2 regions of the Sulfitobacter profundi genome follow, and region 2 is predicted to be linked to the other one. Evidence: riboswitches for the same ligand, from Rfam matches in the RefSeq annotation. Region 2 holds a riboswitch; the other holds the start of a gene.

The links. Region 2 has a riboswitch for thiamine pyrophosphate ahead of thiC (phosphomethylpyrimidine synthase ThiC). Riboswitches for the same ligand answer to the same signal wherever they lie in the genome.
Region 1: it holds a riboswitch for thiamine pyrophosphate, as region 2 does, so the genes downstream of both, thiD (bifunctional hydroxymethylpyrimidine kinase/phosphomethylpyrimidine kinase) here and thiC (phosphomethylpyrimidine synthase ThiC) in region 2, are expected to answer to the same signal.

What each region holds. Positions count from the first base shown of each region.
Region 1 covers NZ_JBHSWA010000001.1:98,709-105,810, forward strand. The annotation lists gene ACFQAU_RS00530 (Y-family DNA polymerase) at 1-307, shown strand, start outside; gene ACFQAU_RS00535 (DNA polymerase Y subunit UmuC family protein) at 247-1,197, shown strand; partial or broken gene ACFQAU_RS00540 (error-prone DNA polymerase) at 1,197-4,524, shown strand; TPP riboswitch at 4,636-4,732, shown strand; partial or broken gene thiD (bifunctional hydroxymethylpyrimidine kinase/phosphomethylpyrimidine kinase) at 4,799-5,601, shown strand; gene ACFQAU_RS00550 (FAD-dependent oxidoreductase) at 5,594-6,574, shown strand; partial or broken gene ACFQAU_RS00555 (sulfur carrier protein ThiS) at 6,627-6,695, shown strand; gene ACFQAU_RS00560 (thiazole synthase) at 6,763-7,102, shown strand, end outside.
Region 2 covers NZ_JBHSWA010000005.1:17,227-24,328, reverse strand. The annotation lists gene istB (IS21-like element helper ATPase IstB) at 1-54, shown strand, start outside; gene ACFQAU_RS21290 (sensor histidine kinase) at 418-1,791, opposite strand; partial or broken gene ACFQAU_RS21285 (transposase) at 2,199-2,354, opposite strand; gene ACFQAU_RS21280 (Fe(3+) ABC transporter substrate-binding protein) at 2,585-3,601, shown strand; TPP riboswitch at 4,189-4,310, shown strand; partial or broken gene thiC (phosphomethylpyrimidine synthase ThiC) at 4,404-6,201, shown strand; partial or broken gene ACFQAU_RS21270 (ATP-binding protein) at 6,575-6,730, opposite strand; gene ACFQAU_RS21265 (sensor histidine kinase) at 6,847-7,102, opposite strand, start outside.

The DNA.
Region 1 (7,102 bases), on a different contig from region 2:
GCTGCTGGACGTGACCGGCTGCACCCATCTGTTCGGCGGAGAGGTCGCCATGCTGCGCGACATCCGCAGCCGTTTTGCGCTACAGGGGCTGACCGCGCGGGTCGCCATGGCCCCCACTCCCGGTGCCGCGCAGGCACTGGCACGCTTCGGCTCCGGCGCGCAGATCTGCGGGGCTGAGGACGTGGCCACCGCCCTCGCCCCCTGCCCGTCGCCGCCCTGCGGCTGGATGCCCAGACCACGCGGCTCTTGGACCGTCTGGGCCTCAAGACCATTGGCGCGCTCAGCGATCTGCCCCGCGCCGCCCTGATGCGCCGCTTCGCCAGCCTCAAACCTGCACGCAACCCGCTGATCCTGCTGGACAAGGCGCTTGGCACCGCGCCCGACCCGCTGAACGCCCCACCCGATCACCGCCACTTCATGACCCGCAGCCGCTTGCCTGAGCCGGTGATCGACCCCGCCCCGCATCTGCCCGCGCTGGTCGATGACCTCTGCACCCTTCTGGCCCGCGCCGAGCTTGGCGCGCGGCGGTTGCGCCTGACCATCTACCGCATCGACGGCGATTGGCGCGCCCTTGGGGTGGCGACAGCGCGGGCCAGCCGTGACCCCGCGCATCTGCGCAGGCTGTTCAACGGCAAACTGGAAAACATCGACAGCGGCTTCGGCTTTGACCTGCTGACGTTGGAGGCGCTGACCAGCGAACCGCTGCCGCTGATGCAAGACCACCTCGACGGCAAACGCGACCCTTCGGCGGATGTGGCCGGGCTGCTCGACCGGCTCGCCGCGAAGCTGGGCGCGGACAAAGTCAACTGGCCGCAGTGGCGCGAGACCCATAAGCCCGAACGGGTGGAGCAACGTGTCGACGCCCTGCACGGCACGCCTACAGCCGCACCCGCCTTGCTGCGCGACCGTCCGCTGCGTCTGCTGACCCCCGCCGAAGAGGTGCGCGTGATCTATGCCGTGCCCGAAGGCCCGCCCTCGCAGTTCAACTGGCGGCGCGTCACCTATAAAACCATGCGCCACACCGGGCCGGAACGCATCGCGCCGGAATGGTGGTGCGACCGCCCCGGCACCCGGCTGCGCGATTACTACAAAGTCGAGGTCCAGGGCGGCCAGCGTTTCTGGCTCTACCGCGAGGGGGTGATCTATGACGGTCGCGGGGCCGAGCCGCGCTGGTTTTTGCATGGGCTCTTTGCCTGATGCCCGAGCAGGAAGGACATAAGCGCCGCACCTTGGGCGAAGACGGTTTTGCCGACCCGCCGCGGGCGGCCTATGTCGAGTTCGGACTGGCCAGTTGCTTTTCCTTCCTGCGCGCCGCCTCGGACGCCGTGGACCTGATCGAGATGGCCTATCACCACGGCTATGACAGCCTCGGCATCGCCGATCACAACACGCTGGCGGGCGTGGTGCGGCTGCATGTGGAGGCGGAAAAGGCCCATATCCGCCCCCTGATCGGCGCGCGTCTGGCGCTGCTTTGTGGGACCGAACTGCTGGCCTATCCGCAAGACCGCGCCGCTTATGCGCGGCTTTCGACGCTGCTGTCGGCGGGCAAGATGCAATCTATAGACGGCGAATGGCAGCAAAAGGGTGAGACCCATCTGACGCTGGAGATGCTGAGCCAACACGCCGAAGGGCTGCATCTGATCGTCATGCCGCCCGAGAACCTTGACGTCTTTGCCGCTGGCCTGCCGCGTCTGGTGAAAGCACTGCCGGGGATGCGGCATGTGGGCGCAAGCTTCCTTTATCGTGGCGATGACCGGGCGCGGATCAACCGCTTGGACGCACTGGCCCGCGCCCATGGGCTGAGGATTTTGGCCACCAACGATGTGCTCTACCACGCGCGCCACCGGCGGCCCTTGCAGGATGTGATGGTGGCGATCCGCGAGGGCGTGATCGTGCCCAAGGCGGGCTATCTCTTGGCCGCCAATGCCGAACGGCACCTGAAATCGCCCGAGGCGATGCTGCGCCTCTTCGCCGACTGGCCCCATGCCATCGCCGAGACGCGGCGTCTGGCGGACAGGATCACCTTTCGCCTCACCGATCTGGCCTACGAATACCCACATGAGATCGTCCCCGAAGGCCGCAGCCCGATGGAGGAACTCGCCCGCCTCACATGGGAGGGCGCGGCGCGGCGCTACCCGCAAGGCGTGCCCGAGGGGTAGAAAAGACCATCGAAAAGGAATTCGCGCTCATCGGGTCGAAAAAGATCGCCCGCTATTTCCTGACCATCTACGACATCGTGCGCTTTGCCCGCGAGGAAGCTGAGCCGCCGATCCTCTGCCAAGGGCGCGGCTCGGCGGCCAATTCGGCGGTCTGTTTCTGCCTCGGCATCACCTCGGTCGACCCGGCGGTGCATAACCTGCTGTTCGAGCGGTTCCTTTCCGAGGAACGCGATGAGCCGCCCGACATCGACGTCGATTTCGAGCATGAGCGGCGCGAAGAGGTCATCCAATACATGTACGGCAAATATGGCCGCCACCGCGCCGGGCTCTGCGCCACGGTGATCCACTACCGCCCACGCTCGGCCATTCGCGAGGTCGGCAAGGCGATGGGGCTGTCGGAAGACGTGACCTCAAAACTCGCGGGCACGATCTGGGGCAGTTTCGAGGGCCAGATGGACGATGACCGCGCCCGCGAGGCGGGGTTGGACCTGTCAGATCCCTATCTGCGCATGGTGCTGAAACTGGCCTCCCAGATGATCGGCATGCCGCGCCACCTGAGCCAGCACGTCGGCGGTTTCATCCTGACCGAACGCCCCCTGACCGAGATCGTCCCCATCGGCAACGGCGCCATGCCCGAGCGCAGTTTCATCGAATGGGACAAGGACGACATCGACGCGCTGCAAATCTTCAAGGTCGATATCCTCGCCCTTGGCATGCTCACCTGCATCGCCAAATGCTTTGATCTGATCGAGGCGCATTACGACCGCCCGCTGGAACTGGCCACGGTCCCGGTGGAGGATCACGAGGACGACGCCACAGGGCGACCCACCTACGACATGCTCTGCCGGGGCGACAGTCTGGGCGTCTTTCAGGTCGAAAGCCGCGCGCAGATGGCGATGCTGCCGAAGCTGCGCCCCCGCGTGTTCTATGATCTGGTGATCGAGGTCGCCATCGTCCGCCCCGGCCCGATCCAAGGCGACATGGTCCACCCCTACCTGCGCCGCCGCCAGGGGATGGAGAGCGTCGTCTACCCCGCCCCCGGCCCGGCCTATCCGCAGGACGAGTTGTTCAGCATCCTCAGCCGGACGCTGGGCGTGCCGATCTTTCAAGAACAGGCGATGAAGATATCCATCGACGCGGCACAGTTTTCCCCGACCGAGGCGAACGAGCTGCGCAAGGCCATGGCCACCTTCCGCTCGCGCGGGACGATTGAAAAGCTACAAGACAAGATGGTGGGCCGGATGACCAACCGCGGCTATGACCCGGTCTTTGCGCAGCGCTGTTTTGACCAGATCAAGGGGTTCGGCGAATATGGCTTCCCCGAGAGCCATGCGGCGAGTTTTGCCAAGCTGGTCTATGTGTCCTCATGGATGAAATGCCACTACCCGGCGGCCTTTGCCTGCGCGCTGCTGAACTCGCAGCCGATGGGGTTTTACGCCCCCGCCCAGATCGTGCGCGACGCCCGCGAGCATCAGGTCGAGGTGCGCGCGGTTGATGTGAATTACTCCGACTGGAACTGCACGCTGGAGCCCTGCGGCGACGGTTTTGCCCTGCGGCTGGGGCTGCGCATGGTGGACGGGTTGCAGGAAAAAGCCGCCGCGCGGATCATGGACCGGCGCGAGGCGCCTTTGCGGATGTCGAAGACCTCAAGTCTCGCGCCGGGCTCGATGCCAAGGCGATCCGTCAACTGGCCGCCGCCGACACGATGCGCAGCATGGGGATCGACCGGCGTCAGGCGCTCTGGCAGGCCCAAGGGCTGCGCGACGCGCCCGCCTTGCCGATCTTTGACCATGCGGAGGCCGCGGCTCAGGGGCCGGAGCCGGAGGTCACCTTGCCGGTGATGCCGAAGGCCGAACAGGTCGTGGCCGACTACCAAACGCTGCGCCTGTCGCTGAAGGCGCATCCGATGTCCTTTTACCGCTCCAGCCTCGCCGCGCAGGGGTTTGCTTCGGCCCGCGATTTGGCACGCATGGGGCATGGGCGACGGGTCAAGCTCGCCGGGCTGGTGCTGGTGCGGCAAAAGCCGGGCAGCGCCAAGGGGGTCTGTTTCATCACGCTGGAGGATGAATGCGGCGTGGCGAACCTCGTGATCTGGCCTAATATGTTCAAGCTTTACCGCCCCACGATCATGGCCGCGCGGCTGCTGGTGGTCGAAGGGCGCGTGCAGACCGACGGGCGGGTGATCCATGTGGTGGCCGACCGGCTTAAGGACCGCTCTGACAGGCTTGCTTCGCTGTCGGACGCACCGATGCCCGGCATCACCACGCGGGGTGATCACCCGACCCATCCGCTGCCCGGTCAGGTGGCGATGCATAGCCATCCGCGCGACGCGCGTGTGATCCCGAAGTCGCGGGATTTTCATTAACGAATCTTCATGTATTTGATGAAGTGTGACTCGCAAATAGTTGATACAGAACGACAACTCATAAATTAACCATCACCAGTTGACCCTGCCAGCCCGCCTCGCTAGCCTGCCCGCAATCCGTTGGGGTGCCGCAAGGCTGAGAGGTGAAAACCGACCCATCGAACCTGATCCGGGTCGTACCGGCGTAGGGAACGGAACCAAGCATCGGCCCCACGCGGCCCGTCGTTTATCCCGTATCCACACGCCCTTGGCCCATCTAACACATGGGGGCCAAATGGCTTTTCAAGCACTGACGATTGCGGGGTCCGACAGCGGCGGCGGGGCGGGGATTCAGGCCGATCTGAAGACCTTCAGCGCGCTTGGCGTCTATGGGGCCAGCGTGCTCACCGCCGTGACGGCGCAGAACACACGCGCGGTGACCGGGGTTGAGATGATCTCTCCCGCGATGATCCGGGCGCAGATGGCGGCGGTCTTTGACGATCTGGCGATCGGTGCGGTGAAAATCGGCATGTTGGGCGATCCTGAAACGATCACTGCCGTGGCCGAGGGGCTGGCGGGCTGCGCCGCGCCTGTGGTGCTCGACCCGGTGATGGTGGCAAAATCCGGCGATGCGCTGCTCTCTGCCGAGGCGGTGGCGACACTGCGCGACCGGATGCTGCCCTTGGCCCATGTACTAACGCCAAACCTGCCCGAGGCCGCACGGCTGCTGGACAGGCCGGAAGCCACCAATGAGGCCACCATGCTGGAACAGGGCCGCGCCCTGCTCTCTGCCGGTCCCGGCGCGGTGCTGATGAAGGGCGGGCATGGCAAGGGGAGACCTGCGTCGATCTGCTGATCACCGCGGCTGAAACCCTGCGCCTTTCCGCGCCCCGCCAGCACACCGCCAACACCCACGGCACCGGCTGCACCCTTTCCGCCGCCATCGCCGCGGGGCTGGCGCGGGGGCAAACGTTGCCGCAGGCCGTGCAGGCTGCGCATGCCTATCTGCAACGCGCCATTGCCGCGGCGGATGCGCTGAACATTGGGCATGGCCACGGCCCGGTGCATCATTTCCACGCGGTTTGGCCCCATGAGTGACGTCACCATCATCGGCGCAGGCGTTGCGGGGCTTTGGGCCGCGCGGGCCTGTCTGGCGCAGGGGCTGCGGCCCCGGTTGGTCGACCGCAAAGGCACGCCCGGGCCGCATGGCTGTTCATGGTGGGCGGGCGGGATGCTCGCCCCCTTCTGCGAAGGCGCGCTGAGCGAGCCTGCGGTGGTGACCAACGGGCGGCGTGCCGCGGCGCTCTGGTCTGAGATCACCGAGGTCACCCATAGGGGCACGCTGGTCCTCGCCCCGGAACGGGACCGCGCTGAAATCCAGCGGTTCGCCGACCGGACCGACGGCCACACCCCTTGCGACGCCGAGGCCATCGCGGCGGTCGAGCACGAGCTTACCGGGCGTCATCGGCGCGGGCTGTTCTTTGAGGAGGAAGCGCACCTGAACCCGCGCCAAGCCCTGCATGATCTTACCCAAACGCTCGCCGCCCATGGGGTGAAGGTCGAGCCCACGCCCCTCACCCCATCCAAGGTCGCAGGCCCGGTGATCGACTGCCGTGGCATGGCCGCCAGCGCCGACCTACCCGGCCTGCGGGCGGTGCGCGGCGAGATGATCTTGCTGCGCGCGCCTGAGATCACCCTCACCCGCCCGATCCGCCTGCTGCACCCGCGCCACCCGCTCTATGTGGTGCCGCGCGGGAACGGAATTTATATGCTGGGCGCGACCCAGATCGAAAGCGCCAGTCGCGCCCAAATGACCGCGCGCTCGGCGCTGGAACTGCTCTCGGCGGCCTATGCGCTCGACCCGCGCTTTGCCGAAGGCGAGATCATTGAGATGGGCGCCGACCTGCGCCCCGCCTTTGCCGACAACCTTCCCGGCATCGTGCAACGCGGCGCAGTGCTGCATCTTAACGGATTGTTTCGGCACGGGTTTCTCATGGCACCGGCCTTGGCAGAACAGGCCGCAGCCTTTCTTGCAACAGCGACAACAGGGGATTTATTCCGTGAAAATTGAAGTGAACGGCGAAGCGCGTGAGGTCACTGCCACGCGGCTTAACGCGGTCTTGGTGGAGCTTGGCTGGGGCGAAGCCAAGGTCGCCACCGCACTCAACGGCAATTTCGTCCCCGCAGGCGCGCGGGGCGCGACGACGCTGAGCGATGGCGACCAGCTCGAAGTGCTCAGCGCCATGCAGGGGCTAAGCGATGCGCGACTTTTACGGCATTTCGCTGCCCCTGCCGCTGATGCTGGGCACCGCGCGCTATCCCTCGCCCGCGGTGATGGAGGCCGCCTTTCGCCAAAGTGCCGCCCCGGTGGCAACCGTTTCCCTGCGCCGCGAACAGGGTGCGGGTCAGGCGTTTTGGGATATGGTGCGCGGGCTCGGCGTGCATCTGCTGCCCAACACTGCCGGTTGCCATTCGGCGCGGGAGGCGATCACCACGGCACAGATGGCGCGGGAGTATTTCGGGACCAATTGGATTAAGCTGGAAGTTATCGGCCATGCCGACACCCTGCAGCCTGACCCCTTCGGCTTGGTTGAGGCCG
Region 2 (7,102 bases):
TCCGCGACAGCCAAACAGAAACGAAAGGAAAAAGCGGCATTGACGCCATCATAACGCAAAGAACATAACAACTGGGTGGGTCAAGTCTCGGTGAAAATGCCGGGTCAGTTCTCGGTGACAATCAACACGCAGCTTTCACACAGTCATATCCTCGGCATAGTCGGCCCACAGGCTAAACGCGGCAGCCCGGGAGTGGCGGTAGGTGGGCCAACTAATCCAATAGTATGATCAATTGAGGCGCGTCGAGCCAACACGTCCATTAAGGAGTTCAGGCGCTTAGTCACTCCCTCTTGGCGTGACGTCACCCCAGCCTCCGAGTTAGGATGGAGGCGGACATCCCGTGGGCCACGGCCGATCCGAAGATCGCGAGGCTGACAGGTTCAACCCTGCCTGCCGTAGCCCCGTTCCACAGGCTTTCTATACTCGCTGATCATCTCCAACGACATGGATATGGGCTTCCAGTCCACAGGCGAGATAGCAGAGGTCCACTCGATGTGGCGGAGGAAGGGCACCACGGCGCAATAGCTGGGTGCCAAACCCCACATGCTCAGGCTTGGTCACCGGGGGACCGCCGTGCTCCTTCCAGTGCAGCTCCAGCGTCCCCTCAACGGTGCTCTGCCAGCTTACATCGATACCGCCAGCCGGGACCGAAAGCGCGCCATGCTTGACGGCATTGGTGGCGAGTTCATGGAGCGCCATGGCAAGGCCGGAAATCGCCTTGTTCGGAACGAGCACCTGTGAGCCCTCGACCCTGATTTTACAGGCCTCATCCTTGAACGGGGCCAGCACGTGGTCGACAAGCTCCGAAACCGCGAGCGCACGGGCTTCTTTTCCGAACATCAAATCGGTGGCGGCCGACATCGCGCGCAGACGCGCCATAAAGCTTTCGTAGTGCGCGTCCCGGGCCCAGGTTCGACCGGCGATCGCTCCCATCAATGCTGCCAGGTTCTTCAGCCGGTGGCGAAGTTCATCGGCGACAGTTGCGATGCGTTCTTCCTGTCGTGCCTGTTCGGTAATGTCGAACACCACCCCGATTGCACGTTCCCGCCCGGTATGATCGACCGGCGCCAGCGCGGCCCTGAGCAGAAACACTCGTTCCGATCCATCAGGAAACAGATGACGCACCTGTGTCTGAAGCTTGTTTTCACCACTTGCCCGCGCCTCTGCTCCAGCCTTTGCGAGGCGCTCGCCCTCGCCCGGAGCATAGCGCGCCCGGAAATCATCAGCAGCGGGCTTGGCATCGTCCGGGAAACCGTAGAGCCGGTTCAACTCTACCGAGGACGTGACGATATCGCTCTCGAGATCGATCTCCCAGACAGCCATCTGGGCGGCATCGAGTGCAATGCGCAGCCGTGCCTCGCTTTCAGTCAGGGCGCGCCGCATTTCCTCCCGCTCGGTGATATCCTCGATCGAGCCGCTGTAATGAACGGCCTGGATCTTGCCCTCGACCTCAGCAAACCGCGCTACCCCATGAGCTCTCACCCACCGAAGTTCACCGGTGTCAGGGCGCGTGATCCGATAGACATAGCTCTCCTGTAAGCGGTTCTCCGGATCGAGGGCGTGCTCCAGCGCGGCAAGCATATCGGCAGCATCATCGGGATGGGTTAGCGAGCGCACTGTGGCGAAAGTTGCTGGCTCATCTTGCGAAAGACCCTGAATCTCTCGCGCAAGAGAAGAAAAATAGATCTCGTCCGACCGAAGATCCCAGTCCCAGACACCAACTCCTGCGGCAAGGCAGGCAAGTTGATAGGGATCGCTGTCGCGGGGTTCCGACCTCTCTTCGTTTTGCATGTGTGGCATATCCTTATTTCCCGCCACCGGCCACTTTGAACAGGAAGCCAAGAATGGGCAAGCGAAACGCTTTGGTGACAACACTGACGTCTGCCTAAAAGCCGCAGCCTATTCATCTTATGCCAAAAGACGGCGTCATCCCGTCTAATTTGCTGGGCAGGCTTCAAGTTTTCGAATCGCGCACCTCTTGAGACTGAGGTTATGGCGGAGTTTCGGCAGCGGTCATTGCCATCGGAGCGTCAGGGGCTGAAGGGATCGATGATCTTCGATCCCTGCTTGCAGAATGGCAGGAGATCAATGCCATCGTAATGATCGTCCTGCACCGGCCTTGGGAGAAAGACACTCATCTGCGCCAAATCTTGCAACGTGCGGCGCGAGCGCCTTTCCTGTAGGGCTTTTCGCGTTTGCTGCGGTGCAGGAAAGATCTTGACCAATTTCCGGAGATTTTGGGCGGTTGCGGCGAGCAGGAATTCGTCATTTGCACCGCATGGGCCACGTAATCAGAGCCTTCCGAGGCCGAGGGTGCGCTTGAGATGCGTGAAGAGCATCTCGACCTTCTTCCGGAGCTACCTTCTAGGCAGCCACGGAATGTCCTATTGCGCAGCCAGACAAGTCGAGATGTTTGTTCCGCCCTCATAGCCCGGCCTCTCGGTGCGCTCAATGGCTGATGGTCTGCGTCGGGAAATGGTGCCGGACCTTCTGACCGATTTTATCGGAATTGGTTGCAGGGGCGTCTAAAATCTGTTTCTTACTGTTTCAGTCAAGTTACTCCAAACTGGAACAGGACCCTGATATGACCTTCTGCAAAACATCGACTGCCGCCGCCGCGCTGATGTCGCTGGCACTACCCGCGCTGGCCGATGGCGAGTTGAACCTCTACTCCGCCCGTCACTATGACACCGATGAGCGCCTTTACTCCGACTTTACCGAAGCAACTGGCATCACCATTAACCGCATCGAAGGCAAGGCCGACGAACTGCTGGCCCGTATGGAAGCCGAGGGTGCCAACTCCCCCGCCGACTTGCTGCTGACCGTCGACACCAGCCGCCTCAAGCGCGCCAAAGACATGGGCCTGCTGCAAGCGGTGGAGAGCGACACGCTTGAAGAGCGCATTCCCGGCAATCTGCAAGACGACGACAACCAGTGGTTCGGCCTGTCGCAGCGCGCGCGGATCATCTTCTTTAACAAAGAGACGCTGGACACCCCACCCGCGACTTACATGGACCTCGCCGATCCTGCCTACAAAGGTCAGGTCTGCATCCGGTCCTCGACCAACACCTACAACCAGACTCTGTTGGCTGCCATCGTGACGCACGAGGGTGAAGAAGCCGCGACCGAATGGGCACAGGGCGTGGTCGACAACATGGCGCGCGCACCGCAGGGCGGTGACACCGACCAGCTGCGCGGCATCGTCTCGGGTGAATGCGACATCGCGGTATCCAACAGCTACTATTTCGCCCGCGCGATCCGCACCGATGTGGACGGCGTGAGTGCCGATATCGACAAGATCGGCCTGATCTGGCCGGACCAAGAAGGCAACGGCGCGCATATGAACCTCTCCGGCGGCGGCGTGGCCAAGAACGCGCCGAACCGTGAGAATGCTGTGAAGTTCCTTGAGTATCTCGCCTCTGATCAGGCGCAGGTCTATTTCTCGGCCGGTAACGATGAGTTCCCGACGGTGGAAGGCGTTGAACTGGCTGATAGCGTAAAGCAGTTGGGTGAGTTCAAAGCCGACGAGGTGAACCTGTCGGACGTGGCCGAGAACATCGGCACCGCGCAGAAAATCTTTGACACGGTTGGCTGGGAATAAGACTTCACATCAAGTAACGCAGAAGGCGGGCTTTCGAGCCCGCCTTTTATTTTAGCTTCGATCATCGCCGATCCCGGTACCGTAAAGGGCGCGACCCGAGCCGCTCGGCCATCTAGCTGACCGTCGCTAGGATGAAAAACCTGCGCTACATAGTTCCGCTTGAACTCGTCCTAAACCGATTGTGCGGCTGAATCCGCGCTTCTACTCGGTTCCCAAATTGCCAAGTAAGTATCTACAAAATCTAAGGACACCTCATTCATCGTCAATTCGATCCACCAGATCCCGGAACTATTGTCACGTTAACTCGCCGACATTTCAAGGTGGCATGCCGAACGTTGATCAAGGGGCTGAATAACCGCGCAGAGAACAGCCATTTGCCTTTCCGAAAGCGAGAGCTTGCAAACTCGGCGAGTTAACGTGACAACACACTTCGGCCGCCCGTCAGAGGCGCCCCACGACGCCAACCATCCGTAAAAGTACCAAAGATCGGAGCGGATATCGGCCAATCAAATGCCTTCAGCAATGGCTTCGCCACTGACGGTACCTTATCGGCTGCCCTTGCTCTTCTGAAATCTATTAGATACGTACATCTTACGCAGGGGAGTCCCAACTGAGGGACTGAGAGGCGACTGACAGCAAGGCTGTAGTGTCGCGACCCTTTGAACCTGACCCAGTTGATACTGGCGTAGGAAGCATTGGTCGCCCCTCCCGAACTGGGTGCGTGGCCAGACAGGGGCATGCGCCCGTTTCCAAGCCAAAAATCGTCTGTGTCTTTTTGAGTTATCAACTTGAGGAGCACGCCATGAATATTCCGAATCCTAAAGTCACAACAGGTGAATTGCCTGCATCGCGCAAAATCTATGTGAAAGGCAGTCTATATCCCGAAATTCGTGTGCCCCTGCGCGAGATTTCGGTTCACCCGACCGCAGGTGAACCGCCGCTGCCAGTCTATGACAGTTCTGGTCCATATACCGATTCAAACCATCTGACCGACATCAGACATGGCTTGCCCGTTTTGCGCCGAAACTGGATCATCAGACGCGGCGACGTCGAATCCTATCAGGGGCGGAACACGCAGGACGCTGATAATGGCTTTGTGCAGGGTGATCGCTTGACACCTGAATTTCCGGTGCAACAGCAACCCTATCGTGCAAAAGAGGGCAAGGCGGTAACGCAACTGGCCTATGCCCGGGCAGGTATTGTCACGCCCGAAATGGAGTTTGTGGCCATTCGCGAAAACCAGTTGCGTGAAGCGGTATCTGCGCCGCGCGATGGCAATGACTTTGGCGCAAACATTCCAGACTATGTAACGCCCGAGTTTGTGCGAGGTGAAATCGCCGCCGGCCGGGCGATTATTCCCGCCAATATCAACCACCCAGAGATTGAACCGATGATTATCGGTCGCAATTTTCTAGTGAAGATCAATGCCAATATGGGCACGTCTGCCGTCACATCTTCGATGGAAGAAGAAGTGGACAAGCTTGTCTGGGCAATCCGCTGGGGGCCGATACGGTCATGGACCTTTCGACCGGTCGCAACATCCATAACACGCGCGAATGGATTATCCGGAACAGCCCTGTGCCCATTGGGACCGTGCCAATTTATCAAGCGCTGGAAAAGGTTAACGGAATTGCCGAGGATCTCACATGGGAGGTCTTCCGCGACACATTGATTGAACAGGCCGAACAGGGGGTGGATTACTTCACCATTCATGCGGGCGTGCGTTTGCATATGGTGCCAATGACGGTGAACCGAGTGACGGGGATTGTGTCGCGCGGGGGGCTATCATGGCAAAATGGTGCCTGCATCACCACAAGGAAAGCTTTCTGTACGAGAATTTCGACGAGATTTGCGATATCTGCCGCGCCTATGATGTATCGTTCAGTCTTGGCGATGGCCTGCGCCCGGGGTCGGTTGCAGACGCCAATGACGAAGCGCAATTTGCTGAGCTCGAAACATTGGGCGAGTTGACGAAGGTCGCTTGGGCCAAGGATTGTCAGGTGATGATTGAAGGGCCGGGCCACGTGGCCATGCACAAGATCAAGGAAAACATGGACAAGCAGCTTGAGTGCTGCCACGAGGCGCCGTTCTACACACTTGGACCACTAACGACCGATATTGCGCCGGGGTATGATCATATCACCTCTGGTATCGGCGCTGCGATGATTGGTTGGTTCGGATGTGCAATGCTGTGTTACGTGACCCCAAAAGAGCATCTTGGCCTGCCAGACCGTGACGATGTCAAAATTGGCGTTGTCACCTACAAAATCGCCGCTCACGCTGCCGATTTGGCCAAAGGGCTGCCCGGTGCACAACGGCGCGACGATGCCTTGTCCCGCGCCCGGTTTGAGTTCCGTTGGGAGGATCAATTCAACCTTTCGCTGGACCCGGAAACCGCGCGTGACTTTCATGATCAAACGCTGCCGAAAGAGGCGCATAAGGTGGCACATTTCTGTTCGATGTGCGGGCCGAAATTCTGCTCCATGCGGATCAGCCATGACATCCGGGCCGAAGCGCACAAAGATGGGATGGAGGCAATGGCTCAAAAGTTCCGCAACGGCGGCAACCTATACATGCCGGTTGATGTGTCTGACGAGTGATAATAACCGCGGGGCAGTCTTGCCGGGCTGGTCTCTGCCATTGAGCTGGCGCGACATGGAGCAGACGTGCGGTTTTTGAGCTCGGCGACAATCGGGGGTCGCGCAGCCTTGCGCGCTTTGCGGGCGGTATGTTGGCGCCTTGGTGCGAAAGCGCAGCGGTTGAACAGCAGGTTATCAAGCTTGGGACAAGGGCGGCGGATTCACGGTCACAGATTACGCTTGTCACGCGGCGCGGAACTCGTGTGCTCGCCCCGCCGCGCGATCGGGGAAAACTTACACGAATTGCCAGGGTGTTGTCACGTTAACGGGCCCGAGGTTACTGGTCCATTGATCTGGGCGTAGGCCGTTTCGATGCAGAGATTGGGGCTTTATGGCGATCGAGTAGCGCTTTCGTCATCTTGGCGTCTCCGAAGACCGATGGCCACTCAGCGAAGTCGAGGTTCGTCACGATGATGGACGTGCGCTCGTAAAGACGACTGACGAGGTAGTACAGCAGCTGGCCGCCGGTCTGTGCGAAGAGGATATAGCCGAATCAGTCGAGGACCAGGAAGCCGAGGCGGCACAAGCGAACCGCAGCTTCCCACGCTCACCGGGAGGCGCGAGGTAAGGCGAAGTGACGCCTTCAGATCATGCTTTTGCTTGGGTTTAGGAGTTTTCGGGTAGGAGATCGAACTCAATCCAAAAGGTTGAGCCCTTTCCTTCAACCGACTTGAACTCGATCTTTCCGCCCAGCAAATCAATCAACTGCTTTGTGATGCTCAAACCCAGGCCGCTGCTCTGAGTGGTGCCCGTGGTGCCCGGATTGACCTGGTGAAAGGGGGTAAAGATCGCATTTTGTCGGTCTATCGGTATTCCTATGCCATGGTCGGTGACCTCTATCCGCACCTTCTGGTCAATTTTT